DNA from 3 places in the Ochrobactrum vermis genome. Region 3 is predicted to be linked to each of the others. Evidence: riboswitches for the same ligand, from Rfam matches in the RefSeq annotation. Region 3 holds a riboswitch; each other region holds the start of a gene.
The links. Region 3 has a riboswitch for cobalamin ahead of CQZ93_RS08335 (CbtB domain-containing protein). Riboswitches for the same ligand answer to the same signal wherever they lie in the genome.
Positions count from the first base shown of each region.

Region 1: another riboswitch for cobalamin. It lies ahead of nrdH (glutaredoxin-like protein NrdH); the one in region 3 lies ahead of CQZ93_RS08335 (CbtB domain-containing protein).
Region 2: another riboswitch for cobalamin. It lies ahead of CQZ93_RS18445 (ABC transporter substrate-binding protein); the one in region 3 lies ahead of CQZ93_RS08335 (CbtB domain-containing protein).

Region 1 is NZ_PCOC01000002.1:1,874,809-1,882,407, forward strand. It holds gene CQZ93_RS22975 (osmoprotectant NAGGN system M42 family peptidase) at 1-215, opposite strand, end outside; gene nrdF (class 1b ribonucleoside-diphosphate reductase subunit beta) at 307-1,293, opposite strand; gene nrdE (class 1b ribonucleoside-diphosphate reductase subunit alpha) at 1,310-3,529, opposite strand; gene nrdI (class Ib ribonucleoside-diphosphate reductase assembly flavoprotein NrdI) at 3,505-3,912, opposite strand; gene nrdH (glutaredoxin-like protein NrdH) at 3,926-4,147, opposite strand; cobalamin riboswitch at 4,412-4,626, opposite strand; gene CQZ93_RS23000 (SDR family oxidoreductase) at 4,699-5,529, opposite strand; gene CQZ93_RS23005 (iron-containing alcohol dehydrogenase) at 6,096-7,265, shown strand; gene CQZ93_RS23010 (hypothetical protein) at 7,354-7,599, shown strand, end outside.
Region 2 is NZ_PCOC01000002.1:878,692-886,290, forward strand. It holds gene CQZ93_RS18430 (tripartite tricarboxylate transporter permease) at 1-1,231, opposite strand, end outside; gene CQZ93_RS18435 (tripartite tricarboxylate transporter TctB family protein) at 1,350-1,847, opposite strand; gene CQZ93_RS18440 (Bug family tripartite tricarboxylate transporter substrate binding protein) at 1,844-2,794, opposite strand; cobalamin riboswitch at 3,015-3,248, shown strand; gene CQZ93_RS18445 (ABC transporter substrate-binding protein) at 3,517-4,545, shown strand; gene CQZ93_RS18450 (FecCD family ABC transporter permease) at 4,542-5,597, shown strand; gene CQZ93_RS18455 (ABC transporter ATP-binding protein) at 5,594-6,388, shown strand; gene CQZ93_RS18460 (SMP-30/gluconolactonase/LRE family protein) at 6,902-7,599, opposite strand, start outside.
Region 3 is NZ_PCOC01000001.1:1,668,005-1,675,603, forward strand. It holds gene cobN (cobaltochelatase subunit CobN) at 1-1,326, opposite strand, end outside; gene cobW (cobalamin biosynthesis protein CobW) at 1,326-2,378, opposite strand; gene cobU (bifunctional adenosylcobinamide kinase/adenosylcobinamide-phosphate guanylyltransferase) at 2,383-2,904, opposite strand; gene CQZ93_RS08330 (CbtA family protein) at 2,910-3,623, opposite strand; gene CQZ93_RS08335 (CbtB domain-containing protein) at 3,708-3,896, opposite strand; cobalamin riboswitch at 3,948-4,182, opposite strand; gene CQZ93_RS08340 (cobyric acid synthase) at 4,244-5,695, opposite strand; gene CQZ93_RS08345 (isobutyryl-CoA dehydrogenase) at 5,877-7,034, shown strand; gene mmsB (3-hydroxyisobutyrate dehydrogenase) at 7,070-7,599, shown strand, end outside.

The sequences.
Region 1 (7,599 bases), on a different contig from region 3:
GATACGATTCCGCGCGCTGGTCGCTCCGTCACGCCTGCCCTGCGCGCACGAATGGCACCCCGGCGCGTCAGTATCACCTCAAGCCCGAGATGCTCCAGTTCTCGCGCAACATAACGGACGGCTTCGTCGGTAAACCCGGTCGGACTGGGTATGGCAAGAAGCGCTTTGAGCCGTGTTACGAGATAGTCCTGATCGATTGTGATAGCGGTCTGCATCATTCATGTGTCGCAAAACGAAACCGTAACGTCAACGCCATGTCCGCAATGGAAGACTCCGGCGCCGGTGTTACGCGGCGCCGGAGCGCAATCAGAAATTCCAGTCTTCATCCTCGGTCGCGACCGCCTTGCCGATGACATAGGACGAGCCGGAGCCGGAGAAAAAGTCGTGGTTTTCGTCCGCATTCGGCGAAAGCGCAGACAGGATCGCCGGATTGACCTTGCACGCCTCAGCCGGAAAGAGCGCTTCATAGCCAAGATTCATGAGGGCCTTATTGGCGTTGTAATGCAGGAACTTCTTGACGTCCTCAGTCAAGCCCACACCATCATAAAGAGCCTCCGTGTAGCGGACTTCATTGTCGTAAAGCTCAAGGAGAAGTTCGAAGGCGAAATCCTTGATTTCTTGTTTCTGCCCTTCGCTCAGGCCTTCAAGCCCGCGCTGGAACTTGTAGCCGATATAATAGCCGTGCACTGCCTCATCGCGGATGATAAGCCGGATAAGATCAGCTGTATTGGTCAGCTTTGCGCGGCTCGACCAGTACATCGGCAAATAGAAGCCCGAATAGAACAGAAAACTCTCCAGAAAGACGCTGGCGATCTTCTTCTTCAGTGGATCATCCGCACGATACTGGTCGAGGATCAGCGTGGCCTTGCGCTGCAGAAATTCGTTTTCTTCCGACCAGCGATAGGCGTCATCAACGTCCGGCGTGAGGCACAGCGTCGAGAAAATCGAAGAATAGGACCGCGCATGCACCGCTTCCATGAAGGAGATGTTGGACAAAACCGCTTCTTCATGCGGCGTCACCGCGTCGTCCATCAGCTTCACCGCGCCGACTGCGTTCTGGATCGTATCAAGAAGTGTCAGCCCGGTGAAAACGCGGATCGTCAGCTCTTTCTCCTGCGGCTTCAGCGTTTCCCATGACTGGATATCGTTGGAAAGCGGCACCTTTTCCGGCAGCCAGAAATTGCCTGTCAGACGGTTCCAGACCTCAAGGTCCTTTTCGTCTTCGATCCGGTTCCAGTTGATCGCACACACGGCGGCAGGCTTCGGGGTCTTGGTTTTCACTTGAATGTTCATTCGTCATCACCAGTGGTCAGAGGGCGCAGGATACGCAGCCCTGCACTTCCGTGCCGGAAAGCGCCATCTGGCGCAGGCGGATGTAGTAGATGGTCTTGATGCCCTTCTTCCACGCGTAGATCTGCGCGCGGTTGATATCGCGCGTCGTTGCGGTGTCGCGGAAGAACAATGTCAGTGACAGGCCCTGATCGACGTGCTGCGTCGCCGCTGCATAGGTATCGATGATCTTCTCCGGGCCGATCTCGTAGGCGTCCTGATAATATTCCAGATTATCATTGGTCATGAAGGCAGCCGGATAGTAGACGCGACCGATCTTGCCCTCCTTGCGGATTTCAATCTTCGACACGATTGGATGAATCGATGACGTCGAATGGTTGATGTAGGAGATCGATCCGGTCGGCGGTACGGCCTGAAGGTTCTGGTTATAAAGACCACCCTCCATCACCGCATTTTTCAGGTCGCGCCAGTCGTCCTGTGTCGGGACCGCAATGCCTGCCTTTTCGAAGATTTCGCGAACCTTTTCGGTCGCCGGCTCCCAGATCTGATCGGTGTATTTGTCGAAATATTCCCCTGATGCATATTTGGATTTCTCGAAACCTTTGAAGGATTTTCCCATCTCCACCGCGATCCGGTTCGATGCGCGGACCGCATGATAGGTCACTGTGTAGAAGTAGATGTTCGTGAAATCGACACCTTCGTCCGAACCATAGTAAATCCGCTCGCGGGCAAGATACCCATGCAGGTTCATCTGGCCGAGGCCGATGGCATGGCTTTCATCATTGCCTCGGGCGACCGATGGCACGGAACCGATGTGGCTCATGTCGGAAACGGCGGTAAGGGCGCGAATGGAAGCCGCGATGGTCTTGCCGAAATCAGGTGAGTCCATCGCTGCCGCAATATTGAGCGAACCCAGATTGCACGAAATATCCTTGCCTAGATGATCATAGGTCAGGTCCTCACCGAAGATGCTCGCCTCGCTCACCTGGAGGATTTCCGAACAAAGGTTGCTCATTGTGATGCGTCCGTCGATCGGATTGGCGCGGTTCACCGTGTCCTCAAACATGATGTAGGGGTAGCCGGATTCGAACTGGATTTCGGCCAGCACCTGAAAGAACTCGCGCGCGCTGATCTTTTTCTTAGTAATCCGCGCATCGTTGACCATTTCGCGATATTTTTCGGTGACCGAAATCTCTGTGAGAGGCACGCCGTAAACCCGTTCAACATCATAGGGCGAGAAGAGATACATATCCTCGTTGTTCTTCGCCAGCTCGAAGGTAATGTCCGGTATGACCACACCGAGAGACAACGTCTTGATGCGGATTTTCTCGTCTGCATTTTCGCGTTTCGTATCGAGAAATCGCATGATATCCGGGTGATGTGCGTTCAGATAGACGGCGCCAGCGCCCTGCCGTGCTCCAAGTTGATTGGCGTAGGAAAAGGAATCCTCCAGAAGTTTCATCACCGGAATGATACCGGATGACTGGTTCTGAATCTGCTTGATGGGTGCGCCCGCCTCGCGGATATTGGTGAGGCTCAGTGCCACGCCGCCGCCACGCTTCGACAATTGCAAGGCCGAATTGATGGAGCGCCCGATGGACTCCATGTTGTCCTCGACCCGCAGCAGAAAGCAGGAAACGAGTTCACCGCGCTGCTTCTTGCCCGCATTGAGAAAGGTCGGCGTCGCAGGCTGATAGCGGCCCGAAATAATCTCATCGACGAGATCGCGCGCAAGCTGTTCGCTGCCGCGCGCAAGCGCCAGCGCCACCATGCAGACACGGTCTTCATAGCGTTCGAGATAGCGCTTTCCATCGAAGGTTTTCAGCGTGTAGCTGGTGTAATATTTGAACGCGCCCAGAAATGTCGGAAAACGAAATTTCTTCGCATAGGCTTCGTCGAAAAGGTCACGCACAAAGTTGAAGGAATATTGATCCAGCACCTCCTGTTCGTAATACCCCTCCATCACCAGATAATCGAGCTTTTCCCGCAGGTTATGGAAAAAGACAGTGTTCTGGTTCACGTGCTGGAGGAAATACTGGCGCGCGGCCTGCCGGTCCCGCTCAAGCTGGATTTTGCCCTCGTCATCATAGAGGTTCAGCATTGCGTTGAGCGCGTGATAATCCAGCCCATCAGAGGATTTTGACGGTTTGCTTGTGTTGGAAGTTGCCGCTTGTGGCGCATCCTGTGCCACCGGTCGTGCTTCGCGGTCCCGGATCAGGGTCGTGTCTGCCGTGTCCAAAATCGTTCCATCCCGTTTTTGACATTGCCGATGTCTTCATCAGTTCCCAAAAGCTCGAAGCGGTAGAGAAAGGGAACCTGACATTTGGCGGAGATAATGTTGCCGGCGATACAGAAGGCTTCGCCGAAATTGCTGTTCCCCGCGGCAATTACGCCGCGGATAAAGGAGCGATTGCTCTCGTCGTTGAGGAAGCGGATCACCGGCTTGGGAACAGCGCCCTTGGAACCGCCGCCGCCATAAGTCGGGGTGACGAGCACGAATGGCTCGCGCACCTGCAATCCCCCCGAGCCGTCCGTCGGGATGCGGTTCGACCGCATTGCGAGCCGTTCAACAAACCGGTGCGTATTCTCCGACCGGCTGGAGAAATAGACGATCAGGCTCATGACGCCGCTGCCTTCAGGCGAGAGCGCTGATCATATCGGGTCGGAACCCCGCCCAATGGGATTCCCCGGCGACAACCACCGGCACCTGACGATAGCCCATCCCTTGAACGAGATCGAAAGCGCCGGCATTGGCGGAGATATCGATAACTTCATACTCGATACCCTGGCGATCGAGGGCACGCGTGGTCGCGGTGCACTGGACACAGGCAGGCTTGCTGTAAACGGTGACGTTCATTTCTTCCTCACTGGTTGGGAGACGCAAAGATCCGTTCGCGCATCGCAGGATGCGCGTCAAAAAGCACAAGATAGGAAATCGGTCAGCCGCCAAGATGGGTAGCCTGACCGCAACAAACTATGCCTCGTAGGGAGGACCGGAACCGGAACTGAATAGACTGGACATGGACTTCACCCCGAAGCTATGAGCGGGAAGTTCGGGGCAGCAATCGGCAAGGCAATAGCTTGCCACACAAGATTGCGCGCCAACCGGACACCCCGCCCGTGGACGTACTCGTTCAAGGCAGGTCTCCTGGCTCACGGATCAACGTTTCTGTCCGCCTTCCCAGCCGAAGCCAGTGACATGATGAACAGAACTCTCCGCTTACAGTTGCGGGGGCAGCTCCGGCATTGCCGCATCCGTCATGGATGAAACGCACCGGATTCCCGTCTTAGCTTTCGACTCAACGAATCGAAAGAACCTAGAACACTATATATAGTAGTCGAAGTTAAAAACTCGTCAACAGGTAGATTGAATCAACGTGCAACATCATAGCTGGGACTATCGCAGCCTTAATTTGCAGGTCTGATTGGCTTCGGCCTGAATTCCGGCTTGATGGCCTTCAGGGCCATGCGGTCGACCATCGCAGGAGCGATGAGTTTAAGCCAGCGTCCGAATCGCATCTGGCGGGTCATCAGCACTTCACGCTTGCGCGCGTGGGCACCTTCCAGCATCAGCCGCACCGCTTCGTCGACTGGCATCATGCCATCTTCGCGTACGCCGCTTGTTCCCAGCGCGCCGCCGCTCGCACTGTAGCCCACCTTGCGAATATCGGTCTTGACGACACCTGGATAGACGATTGTGACGGATATGCCGCTCGGTTCCAGTTCGGAGCGAAGTGCTTCACAGAAGCCGGATAGAGCGAACTTCGTTCCGCTATAGGCGGTACGCCCCGGAACGCCGATCAGGCCAGCGACGGATGACACCGCCACGATCCGCCCCTTGCTTGCGGCAAGATGGGGAAGTGCTGCATGAATGGGCCAGATGCTGCCCCAATAGTTTAACTCCATCAGCTCATGCATCCAGTTGAGATCATCCGGTTTGATCTCGGCGAAATTAGCATGTGCCGACATACCCGCATTCACGATCAGCGTATCGATGCGACCGAAAGCGGAAGCCGCGTTCTCGATTAGACCGATGCAGGCGGAACGATCTTTCACATCGGTCGGCACCACAAGAACTGAACTGCCCAACTGCCGTAACTCTGTGGCCAGATTTTCCAGCTTTTCGACATTGCGTGCCGCGAGCACAAGAGCAGCGTTGGCACGGTCGCGCCGGGCGATTTGCCGTGCGGCTTCAGCACCTATACCGTCCGATGCTCCTGTTATGATCGTCACGTCCATGCCAGGCCCTCCCTGCCTATCGATAAGGCAAGCAGGGTACAGGCGGGACAATCCGCGCGTCCAGCAGTTTAAAATCTGCGCGATAGAATGGTGGCGATGCCCAGACCGTCGATCCGCGATACGTGTTATTGCTGGTGCGAGGGACGCGCCTCCCCCATGAGGCACTGCCATCAGACGCGACGCGGCAAGTTATTTTGAATGAACTATTCACAAAGTCGTGTGGCGCCCGCCCAATAACTGGTAAACATTTTCAACCACTTATGTTCTGGCGCACCTCGCCAGTCGGCTTTCAAGGGTTGAATTCAGCATCTTAGCCGAAGGGAGAAATTGACAGTTCAGCGCCTTATCCTGTATCGATCGTTCAGTTTTGAACATTGTTCAGTATATTGAACAAATGAAAGCTTCTCCCAAGGCTTTCCATTCGGAACTGCCGATGCATCGGCTGCATCGGAAAATTACGGACACGTTTCCTTCCCAAGACAGAAGCGTTTCCGGAATAAGCCCCAGCGTTGTGTGCCGGTGAGGAATTCAGACACCTCGGCGCTGGTAAAAGTGATAAGGGTGGAATGATGACAACAGAGATCAAGCCATTTTCGTTCGATACCGTCGGCTCGATGCTCGTCGAATGGAGCGCTGCAAAGCGCCTCGGCGAAATCCTCGGCGAACGGTTTTCCGAACGCAAGATTCTGATTGTGACGGACAAGGGGCTGCACAAGGCCGGTGTCCTCGACCATGCACTGGCCTCGCTGGAAAAAGCAGGCTTCGGCATCAGCGTTTTCGATGATGTGGTGGCCGACCCACCGGAATCCGTGCTGTTTTCCTGCGTCGAACAGGCAAAGGCCGCCGGTTGCGATATCGTGCTCGGTCTGGGCGGCGGCTCCTCCATGGATATCGCCAAGCTTGCAGCCGTACTGCTTGTCTCCGAACAGGAACTCTCGGAACTTTACGGTATCGGCAAAGTACAGGGTAGCCGCCTGCCGCTGATCCAGATCCCGACTACGGCTGGAACCGGGTCGGAAGTCACCAACATCACCATTCTGACCACCGGTGAGACCACGAAGATGGGTGTCGTTGCCCGTCAGCTCTACGCCGATTTCGTTATCCTCGATGCGGAACTGACCTGCGGCCTGCCTGCACTTCATACGGCCGCGACCGGTATCGACGCCATGGTCCATGCGATTGAGGCCTATACGAGCCGGATCAAGAAGAACCCGCTGTCCGACGCGTTTGCCCGCGAGGCCCTGAAACTTCTTTCCGCCAATCTGATTGCGGCCTGCGAAAACGGCAATGACCGTCATGCCCGCGAGGCCATGCTGCTCGGCGCCAACTATGCCGGTCAGGCTTTTTCCAACTCGCCTGTCGGTGCTGTTCACGCGCTGGCTTATCCGCTTGGCGGTCACTACCATGTACCGCACGGCCTTTCCAATGCGCTGATGCTGGGACCTGTGCTGCGTTACAACATGGCGGGCGCGGCCAAGCTTTATGCAGAGCTTGCCGATCTGCTGCTGGAGAAATCCGAAGGCACAACGGAAGAACGCTCGGCAGCCTTCGTCACCTATATGGAAGCGTTGATGAACGAGTCCGGCGCACCGCGCCGCCTGCGTGATGTCGGCGTGACGGAAGACAGCCTTGAAATGCTGGCACGCGACGCGATGCTGCAAACGCGGCTTCTGGGCAACAACCCGGTCGATGTGACCGAGGCGGACGCACTGGCGCTTTATCGCGAAGCTTTCTGATCAAATAACAAACTGACGGACCGGGCGCCGGGGAAGTGAGCTGACAGCCACTTCTCCGCGGCTTGGCTCTATGTCTGCGGAGAATAAATTGAGCACTGAACGTATCGACGGTCAGGAGCAGCCATATTGGCCTGCCGGACCGTTTAAAATCCGCCTGCCCTTTGTTCACTACAAATTCGAATGGCCCGATTATTTTCAAGGCCTGTTGATGTGTGCAGTGGACCTGTCCGCCATCCCTCTCATGACTGAACTCCTTGGCATGCCTTTCGAAGTGGCCCTTGCCGTGGTCGTCCTGAACGGATTGTTCTATCTGACGCACCATTTGCTTGGCGAT
Region 2 (7,599 bases), on a different contig from region 3:
TTGAGGCATTCGCGCCAATGGTTCCAAGCGTGGCGAAAACCAGAATGCCCGCATAAAGCCAGTGACGGGGGATGGTCAGCATCTTCACCCACAGGCCGATCAGCGGCAGGTTCAAAACCAGCAGCATCAGATTGGCAACGAGAAGGCTCGCAACCAGCCCCCAGACCAGCGTGGCATTGGTCACGAACAGCAGAGGGCCGGGCTGCAAGCCGAACTGCTGGAATCCGGCCAGCATGATTGCCGCCGTCGCCGTGGTGGGCAGACCGAGTGTCAGAAGCGGAACGAGCGTTCCGGCAGCCGAAGCGTTGTTGGCCGCCTCCGGTCCAGCAACACCCTCGATAGCGCCTTTACCGAACTCTTCGGGATGTTTTGAGAATTGCCGTTCCGCCGAATAGGAAAGAAAGCTCGACACATCGGCGCCGCCTGCAGGCATGGCCCCAATCGGAAAGCCGATGGCGGTGCCGCGAAGCCACGGCATCCACGAACGCTTCCAGTCATTCTTGGTCATCCAGACGGAACCCTTGACGGCGATGACCTCGTCTTCGGGTCTGAGTTTTTTCGACACGACCGCCAGCGTTTCGCCGATGGCAAACAGTGCAACCGCCAATGTCGTGACATTGATGCCATCAAGCAGGTTTGGCGTTCCCATGACGAGACGTGCCTGACCGGTCAACTGATCTATGCCGACGAGACCGAGCGCCAGACCGATGAACAGGGATGTCAGACCGCGAAGTGTGGAGTCGCCGAATGCGGCAGAAACCGTCATGAAGGCCAGCAGCATGAGCGCAAAATATTCAGACGGTCCAAAGGACAGGGCGAATTTCACAACCCACGGGGCAACGAAGGCCAGCGCCAGAGTGGCGATCAGGCCGGCGACGAAAGAGCCGATGGCCGCCGTTGCAAGCGCCGGCCCGCCACGCCCGGCCCGGGCCATTTTGTTTCCCTCCAGCGCAGTGACGATGGAGGCGCTTTCGCCCGGCGTATTCAGCAGGATCGACGTGGTCGATCCGCCATACATGCCTCCGTAATAAATACCCGCGAACATGATGAGCGAGCCGGATGGGTCCAGTTTGTAGGTAACGGGCAGGAGCAGTGCGACGGTGAGCGCCGGGCCGATGCCCGGCAACACGCCGACGGCTGTGCCGAGCGTGACACCGATCAGCGCATAAAGAAGGTTTGACGGTTCAAGCGCAACCAGAAGCCCGTTGGCGAGAAGTGCGACAGTATCCATGATGGCACTTAGCCTTTAAAGCATTTCCAGCAAAAGTGCGAAGCGGTTTTGCGTAGGATAATGCGACAAAACAAGAACTTAGAGCATTTCCAATGTTTCAGTCAAAACTGGGAATGCTCTAAACGAATTGTTCGAGCCAGCCGGACGGCAGCGATAGCTGCAGGCCGCGCGCAAAGATGAACCAGATCACGAAGGCGAAGATGATGCCGACGGGAACGCTGATCCAGAATTTGCGGTAGCCGAAGCCGCGCGCGGTCGCTGCAAAAAGCAGGCCGGTGGATAGGGAAAAGCCGACGGTTTTCATCGTCAGCATCTGGATGGCCAGACCGCCGATGATCCACGCCATCGGAGCAATTTCCTGATGCTCACGCTCGGGAAAGTCGCCGCGAAGCGCTTCGAACACGGTCCAGACGGCAAGGCCGAACAATCCGGCTGCAACGACATAGGGAACGGTTTTCGGGCCAACCGGCGAGTAGCTCGTCACGTCGTTGCCATAGGTTGTCGACCAGGCAATGGCGATGGCGACGGCTGCAAGGACGAGTGCGATGACAAGAGCGGCGAAATCTGGCGCCGCCCCTTCCGGGCGGCGCTTTTCCTGCTGGTCTGATCCTGTCATTTGACGAGGCCGATTTCCTTGAGAATGGTTTCAGTCGCAGCGACGTCTTTGGCAAGCTGCTCCTTGAACGCCGGACCGGCAAGATAAGTGTCTGCCCAGCCCTTATCCTTGAGCGCCTTCTGCCAGGATTCCGACTTCACCATTTTCTCGATATCGGCATTGATGGCCGCTTCCTGCTCGGCAGTGATGCCCGGAGCCGCACCCACCATGCGCCAGTTCTGGATCGAAACGTCCACGCCACCTTCCTTGAAGGTCGGTGCATCGATACCTTCCACGCGCTCGTCGCTCGAAATGCCGATAATACGCAGCGTACCCGCCTTGATCTGGGCTTCGAATTCGCCATAGCCGGAGATGCCGACGGTCACCTGATTACCGAGAATGGCAGCCAGTGCTTCGCCACCACCGGAAAAGGCAATATAGTTGACCTTGGTCGGGTCGACGCCTGCTGCCTTGGCAAAGAGGCCAGCAGTAATATGATCGGTGCCGCCGGCAGAGCCGCCGCCCCACGAAACGGAACCCGGATCAGCTTTCAGTTTCGCTGCAAGGTCGCCAAGGTTCTGGATGTCAGAAGAAGCGGGCACGACGATGGCTTCATATTCGCCCGTAAGGCGGGCGATCGGTGTGATAGCGTCGAGCGTGACCGGCGATTTGTTGGTCAGGATAGCGCCGACCATGACATAGCCGCCGACGATCAGCTGGCTCGGGTCGCCCTTGTTCTGATTCACGAATTGCGCGAGGCCGATGGTGCCGCCAGCGCCCGGAACATTGATGACCTGCACGCTGCCGGAAATCTTCTCGTCCTGAAGCGCGCTCTGCATCGTGCGCGCCGTCTGGTCCCAGCCGCCGCCCGGAGCGGCGGGTGCCAGCACCTTGTAGTCTTCCGCTGAAGCAGAACCTGCCATAGCCAACGCCGCTACCGACGTCAGGGCCAGAATAAATCTACGCATATGTCCTCCCAAATGGAATGTATGCCGCCCTCCGGCGGACCTCCCCAAGTCCCGCTCCTCTAGCGGGAGCAAACTACATGGAGATTAGCGAAAACAAATTCAATAGGCCAGCACATGCGACAATAGTTTGGCCGTAATTTAAGTAACGGGGCTTTCGAATCGCATGAAAATGACATGCCGAAATAGCGGGCGAGATGCGCTTGACGGCGACGATGCGCCGACGTAATAGTGTAACGACGGTTCCCCGACCGAGAGCGAAGGGGATTAATAGGGAACACGGTGAGGACGACCCGAAAAGGGGCCAAGACCGTGGCTGCCCCCGCAACTGTAAGCGGATTGCCGTTCATCCTCGTGACGTTCAAAGCGTCATGCCACTGTGCCGGAGAAGCGCGGGAAGGCAGATGAACAGCAGATATTCGTGAGCCAGGAGACCTGCCGTCTAGTGTTGTCCATTGTCACGGGCGGGGATGCCCGGAGCAGGAGCCGGTTATGACAGATTTCCGCGTCGCAGGACGCATTCTCCCATCGTTATCGCATGATTTCGAGATGTCCCCGGATATGCCTGCCCGCTTTCTGTGCCGGATTTTATCTGCCGTCTGACAGGATTCCTTTCGCGTATGAGCGGTTCAACTTGACCGCTCCATCCGTTTTTTCTCACGCATTTCCGAACGCAAAACCGGTTCCCACTTTTGCTGGAAATGCTCATCATTTCGGGGATTTTCATGAAAGCTTTCGGCAAAATGCCGTTTCGTTCTGCCATCTGTGCGGCTGCATTTATCGCAGGCGGTCTCGCCGCACACGCAGCGGAAACACAATATCCGCTGACGCTGAAGAATTGCGGTCGCGAAGTCACGTTCAAGCAAGCGCCCAGTCGCGCTGTTGCCGTCGGCCAGAGCAGTACCGAAATCCTTTACAGCCTTGGTCTCGGCGACAAGGTTGTCGGGACGGCCGTGTGGTTTGGCCCTGTTCTCAAAGGCTTTGAGGAGGTGAATGCCAAGGTGAAGCGGCTCGCGGATAACGATCCGAGCTTCGAAAGCGTCTTGGCGCAAAAGCCCGATATTGTGACGGCGGACTTCCAGTGGCATATCGGCCCGACAGGTATTGTCGCCAAACCGGAACAGTTCGAGGAACTCGGCATCCCGGCCTATACGTCGCCATCCGATTGTGTCGGCAAGGACAATTCCGGCGGCGGTGACGGTATTCGCACCGCGGCGTTCAAGATGGATATCGTCTATCGGGAAATCACCGAATTGGCGGAAATCTTCAATGTGCAGGATCGCGGCGAGAAACTCGTCGCCGACCTGAAGGCGCGTGAAGTGGCTGCACGTGAGAAGGTTGGGTCTGCTGACGGGAAGCTGTCCGCTGTTGTCTGGTTCTCCAGCACGCAGGTCGATGCCGATCCTTATGTAGCAGGCAAATTTGGTGCGCCAGCCTATATTCTTTCCGCACTCGGCATCAGGAATGTTATCGACAGCGAAGAAGAATGGCCAACGGTCGGATGGGAAACGGTTGCCAAATCGAACCCTTCGATGATCGTCGCCGCAAAGCTTGATCGCCGCCGCTATCCGGCAGATGACATTGCCGTCAAGCACCAGTTTCTGGACAACGACTCGGTGACGAAGCTGATGCCTGCGGTCGAGGACAAGCATGTCTTCGACATGGACGCGCAATCGATGAGCACTTCGCTTCGCGTGATCGAAGGCATCGAAACGCTTGCCGCCGACATAGCTGCCTCGGATCTGAACAAGTGACGGCGCGGGCAGCGATACCGGGCTTCAAACACAAGGGAAGGGCACGCTCCGGCGTGTTCTTCCTCATTTTCTCGCTTGTCCTGCTGCTTTTTGCCCTTTGGCTTGGAGCCGCGATAGGCGAAACTGCGATACCGCTCGACGTGGTTGCGAAAACCGTGGCTAACCGATTGTGGAACGCCGGATATCCGCTCGAACCCATCGATGAAGGAATTGTCTGGAGTTATCGCCTCAGCCGCGCAGTCATCGCGGCATGCTGCGGCGCGTCGCTCGCAATATCCGGCGTCATCCTTCAGTCGCTGCTTCGAAATTCGCTCGCTGATCCTTACATTCTGGGCATTTCCGCTGGCGCTTCCACCGGGGCCGTCAGTGTCGCCATTCTTGGCATTGGTGCCGGTGTGCTGACGCTATCGCTCGGTGCGTTCATCGGGGCTATTGTTGCTTTCTGCCTGGTGTCCCTGCTGGCGCTGCGGGCAGGACGCGGCAGCAGCGCAATCATCCTCGCCGGGATTGCCGGTTCACAGCTCTTTAATGCGTTGACCTCGTTCATCGTCACCAAGGCCGCAAATGCTGAGCAGGCACGCGGCATCATGTTCTGGTTGCTGGGCAATCTTTCTGGTGTGCGCTGGCCGGATGTGACGCTCGCTCTGCCCGCCTGCCTGATCGGTCTTGCCATCTGCCTGTGGCATGCACGTGCGCTTGATGCGTTTACTTTCGGAACGGAATCCGCCGCTTCGCTCGGTATACCGGTGCGCCGCGTCTATGCGGTGCTGATCGGTGTCAGCGCCATGATGACGGCAGTCATGGTTTCCATCGTCGGATCCGTTGGTTTCATCGGGCTCGTCATTCCCCATGCCGCGCGAATGTTGGTCGGGGTCCGTCATGGCAGGCTGTTGCCTGCGGCAGCACTGATCGGAGCAATCTTCATGATTGTCGCCGACATCCTGTCACGCATCATTATTCCGGGGCAGGTTTTGCCGATTGGTGTCATCACGGCTTTGTTCGGCGCACCAGCCTTCGCCCTGTTGCTTGGACAAAGGAGGGCTTCGTCATGATCCTTTCAGCACGCAATGTCGGCTGGTCGGCCGGCAATGTCGAGATCTTGCGCAATGTCTCACTGAAAGTGGCGAAGGGTGAGTTTCTGGGTATCATCGGCCCGAACGGATCGGGGAAAACCAGTTTACTGTCTCTACTTTCGGGCGTTCGCAGATGTCGTATTGGCGAAGTCAGCTTGTGTGGGGCGTCTATCGACAGTTTCAGCCGTCGCGAGATTGCACGGCAACTGGCGCTGGTTGAGCAACAGGCAGGAACGACAGAGCGCATTACCGCGCGTCAGGCGGTTGAGCTTGGGCGGACGCCCTATCTCGGTGCGCTGTCGCCGTGGTCAGCAGATGACGATGCAATCGTTGGCCAGGCGTTGGTCAATGTCGATATGGCCCATCTTGCCGACCGCTATTGGCACACGCTCTCCGGAGGCGAGCGTCAGCGTCTACATATAGCGCGGGCCTTGGCGCAGGAGCCGCAGATACTGCTTCTGGACGAACCGACCAACCATCTCGATATCGGGCACCAGATCGGGCTGCTCGATCTTGTCAGCCGCCAGAAGCTCACGGTTGTAGCTGCCTTGCATGACCTGAACCATGCCGCGATGTTCTGCGACCATATCGCTGTGATGGATAAGGGCAAACTCGTTGCGCTCGGTACGCCACGTGATGTCTTGCGGGCGGAGCTTATCGCCGAAGTGTTCGGCGTAGAAGTTGACGTCGAATATCACGGTATCGATGGCTGCCATATTCGTTATCGCGCACCGAGCCGCCGTTCATTGGAACATAGACATTCTGCCTGAACGGGCTGTCTGTAAGTCATTGTTACGGTTGATGCGGATCTTCTAATCGGCGGGAAACAAATAGGATTGTGAAATAGATATTGCTAATATAATATATCGGATTATTTGAATAACATCATGAAATAGTGTAGTTTTTATTGATTTTACTCACAGTAGTTTGACCTGTTTTGTTGACAATCTGTTTCCATCGCGTTGACGATTGGACTATATAGGTTCTGCACATCAGGACATGTACCCGTATGCGAGGCATCGGTCTTACTTATCGAGTGCATGGCTGAAGGACAGAAGAGATCATTTTTTGATTTGTTCCGTCACTCACAGTCTTGATGTGCGGGTCGCTCCGGTTTTGGGCCAGATAGATCCGTTTTGAATGAAGAATGACTATTGGCATGCCTGTTTTACGGCGGTTGTTAAAATCAACAGAGCATGTGGCGAATGTAATTTTTCAATGAATTAATATACGTAGTTATAGAGAGCGGCGGCTTTTCGTTTTGGAAAGCCGCCGTTGTTTTTTCAAGGATATTGCGCGCCGGTTACGGTGAGATAGACCGCATAAAGCGACTTTGTGGCCGTGATGAACAGACGGTTGCGGCGCGGACCGCCGAAGGTCACATTGGCGACCGTCTGCGGCGTCTTGATCTTGCCGAGAAGCGTGCCTTCCGGCGAGAAGCAATGCACGCCATCGCCCGCGCTGGTCCACAAATTGCCATCCGTATCGAAGCGGAAGCCGTCCGGAAGGCCCTTGTCGATGGTGCAGAAAACAGAGCCGCCCGTCAGGCGCTTGCCGCCATCCACAACGTCGAAAACGCGGATGTGGCGCGGTGCGTTCTCGTCGTGGCTATAAGCGCTGTCGGCAACATAGAGCTTCGTCTCGTCCGGTGAGAAAGCAAGGCCGTTCGGCTGGTGGAAGTCGGTGACGACGGCATCTATTTCGCCCGTCTTCGGGTCGAGGCGATAGACATTGCGCGACGGCTGTTCCGGGTCGGCCTTGTAGCCTTCATAATCCGCCAGAATGCCGTAGGTCGGATCGGTGAACCACACGGTTCCGTCTGAGCGCACAATGACGTCGTTTGGCGCATTCAGCCTTTTGCCCTGATAGCTGTCGGCCAGCACGGTGATGCTGCCATCCGGCTCTGTACGTGTGACGCGACGGCCACCATGCTCGCAAGTGACAAGGCGTCCTTCGCGGTCGCGCGTATTGCCGTTGGAGA
Region 3 (7,599 bases):
AGCATTGGTCGGGCCCGCCGTCAAAGCACGCATCAATGCATCGCCATCCATTGGCAAGTCCGCGACGGGATATCCATCCATCGCCATGGCGTGCAGCACTTCGACCGTTCCGGCTGGCGTATCGAGCCCCACCCCATTTCCAAGCCGCCCATCGCGGTTTGGATAATTGGCGAGGATAAGCGCGACACGCCTTTCCTCGGGTGATTTCCGCTTCAACCGCACCCAGTTTGCAGCGAGTTTCACCACAAAGTCCACACGGTTTTCATGCGGTTCGTGGGTCACGATATTCGCTTCCACTGCCGGGTCGAACTGTTTTGCCGACTTGAAGGACACCGCACGCGACAGCACACGCCCGTCCACCTCCGGCAAGGCGACATTCATTGCAAGATCGCGCGCCAGCAACCCCTGCTGTGAGGTTTCCCAGACAGTTTTCGGTGTCCCGGAAAAAATGACCTGCAGCACCATATTTCCGCGCTTGTCGAGGATAGTCGGCTTGCGCTCGGCGCCCGGTGAAGAAATTGCAAACCCAGTGGCATTCAACACAATATCCGGCGGACAATCCTCGAACAGACCGTCGACAACCGCAGCGGACAATCGATCCTTGAGGCTCGAAACGAATATCGGAAGCGGATTGAGGCCTTTTGCCTGCAGAGAAGCGATCAAGGCATCGACGGGCTGCGTCTGTCCGCTTTGCACCAACGCCCGATAAAAGATGATGCCAGCCACAGGTGCAGCGGCGTCGCCCCAATGAGCACGAATACTGTCCGGCGAGGAAACATGCTCTCCCGGCCACCACAGGCCAGCCTTGAGCAGAGGCGCTGCACTCTCCGGCTTTTCGGAGCCTGCAATCAGTGCAGCGCAATATTGAAGGAATGCGCCGGTATTCGCCGCGCCACCTTCGATCAGATACTGCCAGAGATCATTCCGCTCACGAGCGGAGACCGTCGAAAACCGCTCCAGTCCAAGATCCGGCTTGTCGTCTCCCGGCAACACAACAATCTTGATGTCGTGATTGGCGGCACATGCATGCAGCGCTTCCAGCCCGTAAGGCCAGTATGTCTCACCGCCAATGATACGCACCACGATAAGCCTGGCATATCTGGCAGTGCGCTCAACATAGGCGTCCACCGACATGGGATGGGTAAGGCTCAGGAAATTGGCCAACCGTAGACCCGGCAGGTCTGGCGCAAGCTTATGCGCCTGCGCCACACTGGCCAGTTCGGTATCAGCGGCGGAAAGGAACAATATCTCTCCCGGCGTCTGGCCGAGATCGACGGCCTCGTTGCCGTCACTGATTGTTCCTTTCTGGGCGAGTAGAAGATGCATTACACAACTGCGTCTTTCACGGCCTTGGTGATCGCGTCTTCATCGATCTCATGCAGACCGATAACAACAAGACGCGTCGAGCGCGTTTCATCCTTGTTCCACGGGCGGTCGAAATAATGCTCGATACGTGGGCCGACAGCCTGCACCACCAGACGCATCGGCTTACCCGGCACATCGACAAAGCCCTTAAGACGCAGAACATCATGGTCAGCGATAACGGTCTTCAGCTTTTCGGCAAAGGCTTTCGGGTCCGAAACGGAGCCGGCTTCGACGACAAAGCTCTCGAACTCATCGTGATCATGCTCGTGCCCATCGGCATGATGGATTTCATGGTGAGACTTGCGATTGGCAATGTCATCTTCGGTACCGACACCGAGACCAAGCAGAACATCGGCTCCGAGCTTGCCAAAGCTTGCAGGCACCATATTGACGCGGCGCGAGGAGCGCTCCGCAACATCGGCCTTCACGCCGTCAAGGCTCGTAGCGTCGATCAGATCGGCCTTGTTGAGAACAATAAGGTCGGCTGCGTGAATCTGATCCTCAAAAAGTTCTTCCAAGGGGCTTTCATGATCAAGAGATTCGTCCGCTGCCCGCTGCGCATCAACCTTGTCGTGATCATCGGCAAAACGCCCCTCAGCAACGGCGGCGGCATCGATAACCGTGACCACCCCGTCGACGGTTACCTGCGTCTTGATTTCCGGCCAATTGAATGCCGCGACCAGCGGCTGTGGCAGGGCAAGACCGGAGGTTTCGATCACGATATGATCGGGACGATCAGCCCGATCCAGAAGCTTGGTCATGGTCGGGATGAAATCATCGGCAACGGTGCAGCAGATGCAGCCGTTGTTGAGTTCAATCACATCTTCCTCGCGGCAAGCCTCAATGCCACAACCTTTCAGAATACCGCCATCAACACCGAGATCACCGAACTCATTGATGATCAACGCAATGCGTTTTCCATTGGCGTTTTCCAGCAGGTTGCGGATCAACGTCGTTTTGCCCGATCCTAGAAAACCCGTGATGACGGTTGCGGGAATTTTCTGTCCCTGCATCGATTTATCCCTTCATCTTGAGCGGCAATCCCGCCGCCATGAAATAAACTTCATCCGCAACCGCAGCCACTGCCTGATGCAGAAAGCCCGCGTGATCGCGAAATTCCCGTGCCATGCGATTCTCTGGCACGATCCCAAGCCCAACTTCGTTCGAAACAAAAACCACAGGTCCGGCAAGTTCCGGCAATATGGCGACAAGATTTGCGGTCTCGGTCGTTACATCTCGTTCGGCCATCATCAGATTGGTCAGCCACAAGGTCAGGCAATCGACCAGAACGAACCGATCCTCGGCAGTGTGCAATCTGAGTACACTGACCAGATCAAGCGGCTCCTCCACCGTCCGCCATTCGGAACCACGTCGGTCGCGGTGAATGGCAATACGGCTTTCCATTTCCTTGTCGAAGGCGCGTCCGGTTGCCAGATAAAGCGGCTGAAGCCTCGAGGACTCAACTATTTTCTCTGCATAGGACGACTTGCCCGAGCGGGCTCCGCCAAGAACCAGAACCGATTTTCCCGGCAAAGCCATTTTCATCAGCCCTTGATCTCGGATGATGCGTAGTGCTGGATGAACCAGCCAAGTGCGAGACCGATCACCGCCCACATGAACAGGTTCGTCGCCAGCGAAGCAACTGCATATTGCGAGGCAAGAAGTGATGGAATCGGCGACGAAATATCTTCCGGATGCGGAGCACCATAGAGATGCGGCGCCATAATCAACACCAGCCCGAGGATCTTTGCCCAAATCTCTTGCCGCAACACGATGAGATAGAGGCCCAAACCGCTCAGCACCACGGTAGCAATCCACCATAGCTGACGTTCGGCCAGATCAGCCGCAGGCATTGCCGGCAGTTCCGGCGACAGGCCGAGCGCTGGCAGAAACGCGACCGCAAAGAAGCCCGCAACACCCCAATAAGCACCATTCTGCACCGTGATACGGCGACCGAGAAGCAAGGCCACACCACCCAGCAAGAGGGCAAAACCGGCTCCTGCAACAAGATTGGCAAGAATGGTATTGCCCAACCGCCCAAATGGCAGTTCGGCCCCTTCTTCTTCCGCATCTGCGGCAGCGGCACCATGATCGTGTGGTGCGGCTTCCGCCTCACCATGGCTGTGGCCACCGCCAGCCTCTTCGTAGGTTTCGGCCTGCAAGATCAAAGGCACAGTCTTCAAATACATGGCGGGAGTGACCAGCAACCCGGCCAGAAGACCGGCGGCAAGTGTCGCCAACAAATAACGGATCAACATTTCTGTCCCTCAATAGCAATTTCGCGCCGATGGCGTCCACCATCGAGCCTTGCTCAACTTCAATTCCGAAAGACGGCCGTCTGCTCAGTGGCAGGGAAAACCATAGGAATGACGCGTATCATGTGCCGAATCGTGCAGCGCATCGGAATGGGCAAGCCCCACGCCATAAATCAGGAACGCGCCAAGAAGCAGTGAAACGACGGCCGTGCCCAGACGGGCAGCAAGCGGCATTGCGAGTATGCTGGAAACAGAATTCTGAGTACGTGCAGCCATGACAACCTCCGTGCAGGCAGCAGGGAAAAACCTCCCATGGGGCTCGGGCTCAATGCCCTCACGCAACAGGCAGGTCTCCTGGCTCACGGGTCGTAAGGATTGAAGCTACCTTCCCAGAAGTTTCAAACTTCCAGTGGCCACCGGTTGCCCGGTTTGCCTCATCCCTCTCCGCTCTACAGTCGCGGGGTCGGCTGCGATAAAGACGCCCGGCATGGGTCCGTCCGTCGCATTCCCTTTTGGTATTACCGGGATTCGTCCCGGCAAAACCTGTTGCATGGGTCCAACACTAGGCTTTCGCCCCATCGGCGTCAATCGCAGCCGACACGTATCGAGCGTGGAACTGATTTTCACCTCAAGTTAAACAACGCATCAGTATCGAGACAAGCTTCCAGCTCCCCGGCGAGTTCATCCAGTGCGACCTCGACACCAGCGCGGTAGTTCACCGAGCTGGTGCGTACGCCAAGGCTCTCCAGAAATCTCCGGCGGAATTCGTCTGTGTTGAAAACACCATGAAGATAGGTTCCCATGATGCGCCCATCCGTAGATATCGCTCCGTCGTCGTGTTCAGCGATGCGTGCAAAGGGGCGTACCAGGTCCGGGCCAGTCGTACGCCCGATATGAATCTCATAGCCTTCCAACGGTGTATTATGGATAAGCGAGGTTGCCCGCACATTGCGGACCACTTTTTCAGGCTCCATCAGTGTTTTTATATCCAGAAGTCCAAGCCCATCGATATCACGCACGTTTCCCTCGATACCGGCAGGGTCGCTGATATGACGACCTAGCATCTGGAACCCGCCACAGATGCCCAGCACATGGCCACCCCTTCTTACGTGAGCAGCCAGTTCTCGATCCCAGCCATTGTCGCGAAATGCCAGCAAGTCAGCGATCGTTGATTTGGTTCCGGGCAGAACGACAAGACCTGCATCATCAGGAATGCTGGAACCCGGCGGCACCATCACCACCTCGACATCAGGTTCGGCCTTCAACGGATCCAGATCATCGAAATTGGCGATACGTGGCAACATCGGCACCGCAACCACGAGCGACTTCTTGTCCCCGCGCGCGGCCCGCTCAAGAACGACCGAATCCTCGGCAGGCAGTCGCGATACCGCTTTCAGCCACGGAACAACACCAAACGAGCGCCAGCCGGTAAATTGGGTAATGGCAGCTAGCCCTTCATCAAAAAGAGAAATATCACCCCGGAACTTATTAATGAGAAAACCACGAACCATGGCGCGGTCTTGCTTGGACAGAATGGTGTGGGTGCCGACAAGGGAAGCGATCACTCCACCCCTGTCTATGTCACCGACCAGAACGACCGGAACATTGGCCTGCGTGGCAAATCCCATATTGGCGATATCGCCAGCACGCAGATTGATTTCCGCCGGCGACCCCGCACCTTCCACCAGCACAAGGTCCACACCTTCGCTAACTTTGGCGAAAGATTCCATGACTGCCGCCATGAGCTGCGGTTTCAGTTCCTGATAATAACGCCCGCGCGCTTCGCCCCGTACTTGCCCCTGCACGACGACCTGGCTGCCCATGTCCGTCTGCGGCTTCAAGAGCACCGGGTTCATGTGGACGGAAGACGACACTCCGCAAGCCAGCGCCTGCAGCCACTGAGCCCGACCTATTTCCCCGCCATCGTCGCTAACCGCGGCATTGTTGGACATGTTCTGCGGCTTGAAAGGGCGAACATTGAGACCGCGATTACGTGCAGCACGGCATAATCCGGCAACAAGAACACTTTTGCCGACGTCCGAACCCGTTCCCTGAAACATGATTGCGCGTGTCATGGACTGCTGCGTAGCTTAAACTGAACTCGCTGGCAACGGCACCTCACCCAGCCACCGTCTATGCAAAATTGCGCATCAGTTTATTACAAATGTGAGCAACATTATTCCAATGGAGCGTTGGCAGTCTCACAGGGTTATGATCTAGTCCGGTGACGAAGTGCAGTACTACGGGGAGGAAACCATGGATGCTGCCGGCCAGAACCAGTTCGAACTGAACGAAGATCAGCTTGCTATTCAGGATATGGCGCGAGCCTTCGCCAGCGACCGTGTCGCCCCGCAGGCTTTGCAATGGGATCGTGACAAGCACTTCCCGATTGACGTCCTGCGCGAGACCGGACCACTCGGCATGGGTGGCATCTATGTGCGTGAAGATGTCGGCGGATCGGCGTTGAACCGGCTGGATGCGGTACTCATTTTTGAAGCTCTGGCAACTGCATGCCCTTCATTTTCGGCTTTCGTTTCCATTCACAACATGGCCGCATGGATGATCGATACATACGGCAATGAGGAGCAACGTCAGCGCCTTCTGCCAAAACTCGCATCTATGGAATCGCTTGCCAGCTATTGTCTGACCGAACCTGGATCCGGCTCGGATGCAGCGGCACTCAGGACGCGCGCCACACGCGATGGCGACCACTATGTCCTCAACGGTTCCAAACAGTTCATTTCCGGTGCAGGCGCTACAGATATCTATGTGACCATGGTGCGTACCGGTGAGGACGGCCCCAATGGGATTTCCACCATCGTTGTGCCAAAAGATGCACCCGGCCTTTCCTTTGGCGCCAATGAATTCAAGATGGGCTGGAACGCGCAACCGACGAGAACCGTCAATTTCGACAATTGCCGCGTTCCGGTTGAAAACCTTCTCGGCGAGGAAGGAACAGGCTTTCGTATAGCGATGGCAGGTCTTGATGGCGGCCGCCTCAATATTGCCGCCTGCTCGCTTGGCGGCGCGCAATCGGCACTCGACAAGTCGCTGGAATATTGCAGCCAGCGCAAGGCCTTCGGCCAGACAATTGATCGTTTTCAGGTATTGCAGTTCCGCCTCGCCGACATGGAAACGGAACTCTCGGCATCGCGTCTTCTGCTTTATACCGCTGCCAGCAAGCTGGATCGTAAGACCCACGATGCTGGTAAATGGTCGGCCATGGCCAAACGCTTCGTCACCGATACAGGTTTCGACGTGGCGAATGAAGCACTGCAGCTCTTTGGCGGCTATGGCTATCTGCATGAGTATGGAATCGAAAAAATCGTCCGCGATCTGCGAGTTCACCAGATCCTCGAAGGTACGAACGAGATCATGCGTGTGATCATTGCGCGCCAGATGATCGGGCGTTGATTCTAAATTAACAACCGCCAAGGGAGGAATTCACTATGGCCACAATAGCATTTATCGGCCTTGGCAATATGGGCGGCCCGATGGCTGCAAATCTCGTGAAAGCCGGTCATACCGTCCGCGGCTTCGACCTTTTGCCACAGCACCTCGAAGAGGCAAAAGCAAACGGTCTCTCGATCGCTTCGACCGCACAGGATGCGGTCGCGGATGTCGACGTGGTAATCACCATGCTACCGGCGGGGAAGCACGTCATCTCCGTCTACGAAGACATTGCGCCAAAAGCCCGAAAAGATTCACTTTTCATCGACTGCTCGACAATCGACGTGGACTCAGCGCGCAAAGCTCATGAATTAGCCGCAGATCATGGACACCTTTCCATAGATGCACCTGTTTCAGGCGGCACTGGAGGTGCTTCTGCGGGCACACTGACCTTCATGGCCGGTGGCAGCGACGATGCTTTCAAACGCGGAGAACCGGTCCTGCAGCCCATGGCCGGAAAAATCGTTCATTGCGGCGGCGACGGCGCAGGGCAGGCTGCAAAGATATGCAACAATATGATTCTCGGCAT